One region of the Paraburkholderia sp. CHISQ3 genome, then DNA from elsewhere that is predicted to be linked to it. Evidence: predicted binding sites of a transcription regulator. Region 1 holds the regulator's gene; the other holds the start of a gene.
The links. Region 1 encodes FliA, which starts transcription of late flagellar genes. Its sites were predicted from a motif close to CTAAAGTTTNNNNNNNNNNNGCCGNTA; they were not measured.
Positions count from the first base shown of each region.

Region 2: the regulator FliA is predicted to act here: its motif matches at 2,244-2,270, upstream of fliD (flagellar filament capping protein FliD).

Region 1 is NZ_JALPRG010000011.1:236,385-239,786, forward strand. It holds gene M0D65_RS25025 (MinD/ParA family protein) at 1-708, shown strand, start outside; gene M0D65_RS25030 (RNA polymerase sigma factor FliA) at 734-1,468, shown strand; gene M0D65_RS25035 (hypothetical protein) at 1,952-3,073, shown strand.
Region 2 is NZ_JALPRG010000005.1:151,468-154,869, reverse strand. It holds gene pcaF (3-oxoadipyl-CoA thiolase) at 1-618, shown strand, start outside; gene fliD (flagellar filament capping protein FliD) at 740-2,164, opposite strand; gene M0D65_RS13360 (DUF535 family protein) at 2,338-3,303, opposite strand.

The DNA of each region.
Region 1 (3,402 bases):
GTGATCGACGAGTGTTCCGGCGAGGGCTCGATCAGCTCGACGCTCGGCGGGGTGCGCTGCACGGGCAGTTTCATCGAAGTTGCACGCGGCGAACTGCCGCTCGAGCGCGCGGTATTGCGGCATCCGCTGGGCTTTGGCGTGCTGGCTGCGTCGCGGGCGAATCGCGAGGGCTGCACGCCGTCGCAGCTTGCCGCGATGGTCGACGGTTGCGCCGACATCGTGCTGATCGATGCGCAGCTCGGTCGCGAGGGCGCGTTGTCGGCGCTGGCGCTGCAGGCGCACGACGTGATGATTGTGATGCGGGTCGCCGCGCAGTCGATCACCGAGACCTATGCGTGCCTGAAGCGGCTGCACTACGCGCATGCGATCGCGCAGTTTCGTGTGGTAGTGAATCACGTGCAAAGCATCGACGATGCGCGCACCGCGTTCGACAACCTCGCGGGGGTGGCGGGGCGTTATCTGTCGGTGGCGCTGGAGGCGGCCGGCTGCATCGCCGCCGATGTGCGGATCGTGCGGGCGCTCGAACTGTCGCGCTGTGTGGTCGATGCGTTCCCGTCGACACCGGCGGCGCGCGGCTACCGGCACCTCGCCGCGCAATTGCAGTACTGGCCGATGCGGCCAGCGATGTCGTCGCGCGCGCCGTGGCCGGCGAGCGCGACCGTAACAGCGGCGCAACACGCCGACCAACCGTCCGCGCAGCACGCCTGAAGGCGCCACGGACAAGGGGAGCACGATGTACAACGCGCAGGGAAAGATCTCCCAGGCCGACGTCCTGACCAAATACGCGCCGCTCGTCAGGCGGCTCGGTCTGCAGCTCGTGGCCAGGATGCCGGCGAGCGTCGATCTCGACGATCTGATCCAGGCCGGCATGATCGGCTTGCTCGATGCGGCGAGTCGTTACAAGGAAGATCAGGGCGCGCAGTTCGAAACCTACGCGAGCCAGCGGATTCGCGGCGCGATGCTCGACGAGCTGCGCAGCAACGACTGGCTGCCGCGCAGCCTGCGCCGCACGTCGCGCGAAGTCGAGGCGGCGGTGCATCGGGTCGAGCAACGTCTCGGACACTCGGCCAGCGAAGCGGAGATCGCCGATCATCTGAACATGCCGCTCGACGAATACCAGTCGATGCTGCAGGACCTGCACGGTAGCCAGCTGATTTACTACGAAGACTTCGATCGGTCCGCTGAGGATGAGCCGTTTCTCGATCGCTATTGCGTCGATCATTCGGATCCGTTGTCGGCGTTGCTTGACGATAGTTTGCGTACGGCGCTGATTGAGGCGATCGATCGGTTGCCCGAACGCGAGAAGCTGCTGATGTCGCTTTACTACGAGCGCGGGATGAATCTGCGCGAGATTGGGGCGGTGATGGAGGTGAGCGAGTCGCGGGTGTGTCAGTTGCATAGCCAGGCGGTTGCGCGGTTGCGGACGCGCTTGCGGGAGATGGCGTGGGCGAATGCGGAGGCGGGGTGAGGGGCGGTTAAGTCGCGTCGTCGTGCAATAAACAGGTGTTCCCGCGCCTGGCGAATGGCTCGTCAATCAATAGTCTGTCGTACAGGTTAGTACTCGATATGCTGCCTTCGAACGTTTCTACGTCGACAGGCAGTAGTCAGTCACATCAATCTTCCTGATCTACTCTCCTGCGCACTGCACTCTGCGACGTCACACAGAGTAGCTAAAACACGCAGTGCGAAATTGCGCGTCGTACGTCTATGGAAAATTCAATTTCATTACACGTATAGCGTTAACGCAATGCGGACCATAAATAAGTTTTACTTTTCGATTCTCCATCGCACCGCCATTGTGTGAGCCGTAAAGCGGATCAGATGGCGATTTCTTAAGGTTTCTTAAGGAATCGTTTTTTGCCAGTCGCCGATCGAGAGCGCAAGAAGCTTGAAGACTCACGCCGCTCCATGGACCGACGGTCAGACCAATAAACGAAATGGAGACGAAGACATGGAAAAGCGCCTGGCAACTTTGATGTTGCTCGCCGTGACTGCATTGACCGGCTGCGGAGGTGGAGACGACATTAGCGCACCGATACCGCCGAAGCTGCTCACAAACATCGCCGTGCCCAATGCTTCGAGTCCACCATTCAGTTTTGACATTGGCTACGTCGAGGCCGGCAAGTACTTTCTCTCCGACCGCAATAACAAGGCAGTCGATGTCGTGGACACTCAATCGAACACGTTGCTCGCGCAGATCGTGGGGCCGTTCATCGGTGCCGGTGCCACGACAAACGAATCCGGTCCCGACGGAATCGTAGGTATCACCGGTACGAACACGATCTATGTCGGCGACGTGGACTCGGTCAAGGTAATCGATACGGCTGCGCAGAAGACGGTCAACACAATCGTCATCAGCAATTCCGGATCGCGCGTCGATGAGGGCTGCTACGATCCCGACGATCATCTCGCGATGTTTGCGAACCCCGGAGACTCGCCGCCATTCGTCACGTTAATTTCGACGCTGACACAAACGGTGGTGACAAAGCTCTCTTTCAACGGTTCGTCCGGGCTCGAAGCGTGCGCCTATGATCCTGCCTCGAAGAGTTTTTTGATCAACAACGACGGAACTGCCGCCAATCCCGAAGGCGAGCTTGACGTCATCACGGCCAGCTCCGCGGTGGCGGGAAATCCTTCTGTCAGCAAGTCGTTTCCGCTAGGGAAATGCGCACCGGCGGGCATCGTGCTTGGTCCGAATAATGACGTGCTTGTTGGATGCGATCCGCCGGCCGGAGACCCGCTCATCACGTTGATCCTCGATCGTACGAGTGGCGCGATTCAAGCCAGCCTGCCGTTTGGCGGGGTGGACCAGGTTGGTTACGATCCGGCTTCCAACCGCTATTTCCTGCCGGCTCGACACTACGTCACGAGCGGCATCGCTGCAGCGTCAGGATTTAGCCCGCAGATGGCCGTAATCGATGGCGCGTCACGGCGGTTGCTCGTCAAGATTCCGGTGGGCACCGGGGCGCACTCTGTCGCCATCGACAGCACGCTTGGGCAAGTGTATGTGCCGTTTCAACCAGGTGCGGCGGGATTTCCCAACGGGGGGATTTCGGTGTTTTCGACGCGCTAGTTTTACAGCGTATCGGCCGGACCGCTAGCAACGGTCGCGGTCGTATCCGTGTCGACAGGGGGCAATGAATGGCCGACCAGCGGCTGCCTGGTAAACGGTAAAAGCGCGGCCGTAGTGTTCATGCCAGGATCAGACAGCAGATGCCGAGGAAAACCACACGTGCTTGTATGTAACGACGGCTGTTTCGTCCGGCGCGCGCTCTGCCGTTAGCCAGACAGACCGGACTGACCATGCCGCGCTGGAATCGGGCTCCGTCGCGAAGTGATCATTCGTCGAGGCACCGCCGACACAAGGAATGAACCCGCCGACGGAGTGAGGTGAAACCAGTA
Region 2 (3,402 bases), on a different contig from region 1:
CAGCGCGACGGTACGCTCGCGCAGGAAATCACAGCGGTAACGATCGCTCAAAAGAAGGGCGATCCGCTCGTCGTGTCGCAAGACGAGCATCCGCGCGAAACCAGTCTTGAGGCACTGGCGAAGCTGAAGGGGGTTGTGCGTCCGGACGGCACGGTGACGGCCGGCAATGCATCGGGTGTCAACGACGGCGCGGCGGCCTTGCTGCTGGCCAACGAGGAAAGCGCGAAACGGTTCGGTCTTACGCCGCGCGCACGCGTGCTGGGCCTTGCGACTGCTGGCGTTGCGCCGCGCGTGATGGGTATCGGTCCCGCACCCGCGACGCAGAAACTGCTCGCGCGCCTGAACATGACCATCGATCAGTTCGACGTGATCGAACTAAACGAAGCCTTCGCCTCGCAAGGACTCGCGGTGTTGCGCCTGCTCGGTATCGCGGACGACGATCCACGCGTGAATCCGAACGGCGGCGCGATTGCGCTCGGTCATCCGCTCGGGATGAGCGGCGCGCGTCTCGTCACGACCGCGTTGTACCAGTTGGAGCGCACGCGTGGACGTTTCGCGCTGTGCACGATGTGTATCGGCGTGGGGCAGGGCATTGCGCTTGCGATCGAGCGGATCTGACGCGCCAGCGACCTAACGGCGGCGTGCGCAGTACATCGCGCACCGCCATAACCAACGCCATCATCGCGAGTTCAAACTCGCCGATCGAAAAGCGCGCGAGAACCGGCGAATCCCACGCCTGTTACTTGTTACGCGCAAGCGCCCCTGCATTGTTATTGCCGCCAAACAACTGCGTCAGATAGTTCTTGTTGTTATTCATCGTCGTCATCAGCTTGTTTAGCGCGGTGAATTGCGCGTTGTACTGCGAGGTCAGCGTAGTCGAATAGGTCTGCAACTGCTTCGCCTGATTCTGCAACGTGGAGAGATCGGAGTTGAGCGCTTGCGTGCGCGTGTCGATAAGACCGCTCGTCTGCACGTAGTTCGTCGCGAACTTGTTCAGCGACTTGCCGATGCCGTTCGACGTGTTGAACAGCGCAGCCACCGAACCATCGTGCGACGTCAACGCGGTTTGCAGCTTCGCGTTGTCGAGTTTGAGCGTGCCGTCGTGCTGCAGATCCATGCCGATCGCCGACAGGCTGTGCGTCTTGCCGCCCGCCGCGACGCCGCGACTCAGCGTATCCGCGAGACCGTTGGTGATGTCGCGCAGCATCGCGTCGCCAAGCAGCGGGCCCGCCTGCGAGCCGGCCGCCGCGTTGGGCGTGTAGGTCGACAGCGAATGCGCGGTCGTGACATATGCGTTGTACGCCGTGACGAAGTTGTTCAGTGCGGTGGTGCTCGCGGTGTCATCGGCGGCGACGGTCAGGGTTTGCTTCGTGTTGGCCGCACCAGGCGCAAGGTTGATCGTGACGCCGGGCAGCGCATCCGAAATGGTGTTGGTCGCGCTTTTGACCGGGTTGCCGTCGATCGTCAACTGCGCGTCCTGTGCCGCGCTCACTTCCCTGAAACCCGACGAATTGAGCCGTGCATCCACACCGCTGCCTGCCGCGAGCGAGACGGTGTTCGCCGCGCCAGTCGCTTTCGACGTAACGACGAGGTGTTGTCCGTCGGCGGCACTGACGACCGTCGCCGTTACCCCCGGATTATTCGACGCACCGTTGATCGCCGCGGCAACGCCCGCGAGCGTATGGTTCGACGCATCGAGGTTGACGTCCATCGACTTGCCGCCCACGGCCACGGTCAACGTGCCGCTGCCGAACGTCGTGTCTTTGGCGAATGCGTTCGACGACAGCTTGTGTGCGGTCGCAACCGTCGAGATATCGAGCGCGTAGTTGCCGCCCGTCGCGCCGGTCGAGGTCGTCGCGGTGAGTCCGTTGCCGCTCGCCGTTGCCGAGAATTTCGCCAGCGCCGAGCCGTCGGCAAGACCGCTGACCGCGGTTTGCAGCGCGGACAGCGCCGCCTTCAGCTTGCCGATCGCCGACAGCTGGGTGTTGTCGAGCGTCTGCTTGTTGGTGATCTGCGCGTTGCGACCGGCGGTCTTTGCCGTGACGAGCGCCTTGACGAGATTGTCGACGTCGAGCGACGAGTTGGTCGACCCGCTGATGATGGACTGCGCCGCCTGGGCGAGCAGGTTGCTGGTATCGGTGGAAGTCGGGGTTGTGCTGGCCATGCAAAGCTCCGTGCGTGTGCGGCGTGATCTCCGGGCGGTCTCCGCAGATTGAAGCCGGATGCCGACCCTCTTTTATGGTTTACGGTGCCCTTTCATGAAACTTTACGTAATTATCGAAAAAGTTTCGTAAGGTTCGAGGGACTTGCTTGTTTGCGTATCGGGTGTCGCTGTATTCAGCCCGCCAGGCTGCGCTGAATCTGCCGCGCGACATCTTCACGTAGTGACTGGCGCTTGCGCCGCAGCGCGTTGCCGGCCGTCACACTGTCGGCTCGCGACGCATAGCGGGACGGCGGCGCGAGCACGAACCAGCCGTTCCAGCTCGCCACTGCGCCGCATTCGCGCGACAGCCCGTCGTAGTCGGCGGCCACGCGCCGCTTGCGCAGGAAGTAGCGCCAGCTGCCATAGATATGCGCCTGCTGCGACACGATGAAGGTCCCGCCGGTCCCCAGTCCCGCGGCGACGCATTGCGCCAGGTAGACGATGAAGATCTTCGGGCGCAGCCCGTACCAGCGCTTCGTCAACGCGCGAAACAGCTCGCGGCCGTTCACCGAGGCGTCCGGTCCCTGGACCGAGCCGACGCACAGGCGCGGGCGCCGCCGCTTGCCGCCGAGGTACGCAATGCTGAACGTGCACGACACGGCACGTCTTCCAGTGGCATCGCGAATACACAGCGTCCAGTCGCCTTCTCTCTGGAACTGCTCGAGCGATTCCAGCGTGATCAGCCAGCGTTCCGCGCCGACCGAAAAACTGGCGATGGCCGCGTGGCCTTCGCGGGCAATCTGCTGCGCGAGATGCGGCACGCGCTGGAGTGTCAGCGCCTGGTGATCGAGGCTCGCAGCGAGCCGTTCGCGGGAATTGAAGCCGCCATGCAGGAACGGCCGGTGCGGCCGTTCGAGCGCACCGGGATGGCGGACGATGAGCTCGCGCAACGGCGAAATCGAACAGCGCCTGAGCCAGACCGTCGTTGCTTTCCACCAGAGTATCGAGCGCAGCCACAGTCGCACCCGGCGCCAGCGATGAAACAGCGTGGCGTCCGGATAGACCTTGCGTCCGGCGTGCCGGATCATCGAGAACGAGCGCAGGAGGTCGCCGATCCAGAGCGAGCACGCGGCAAGTCTTGCGACCAGAAAAGGCGTCACGCGTGGTCCTCCCAAGGTAGCGATGGGGTGGATGCTAGCGACGCATGTCACCTGCGGCTGTCGAATTGAGCGCAGAATTGTCGAGTTTTGTGGGGGCGC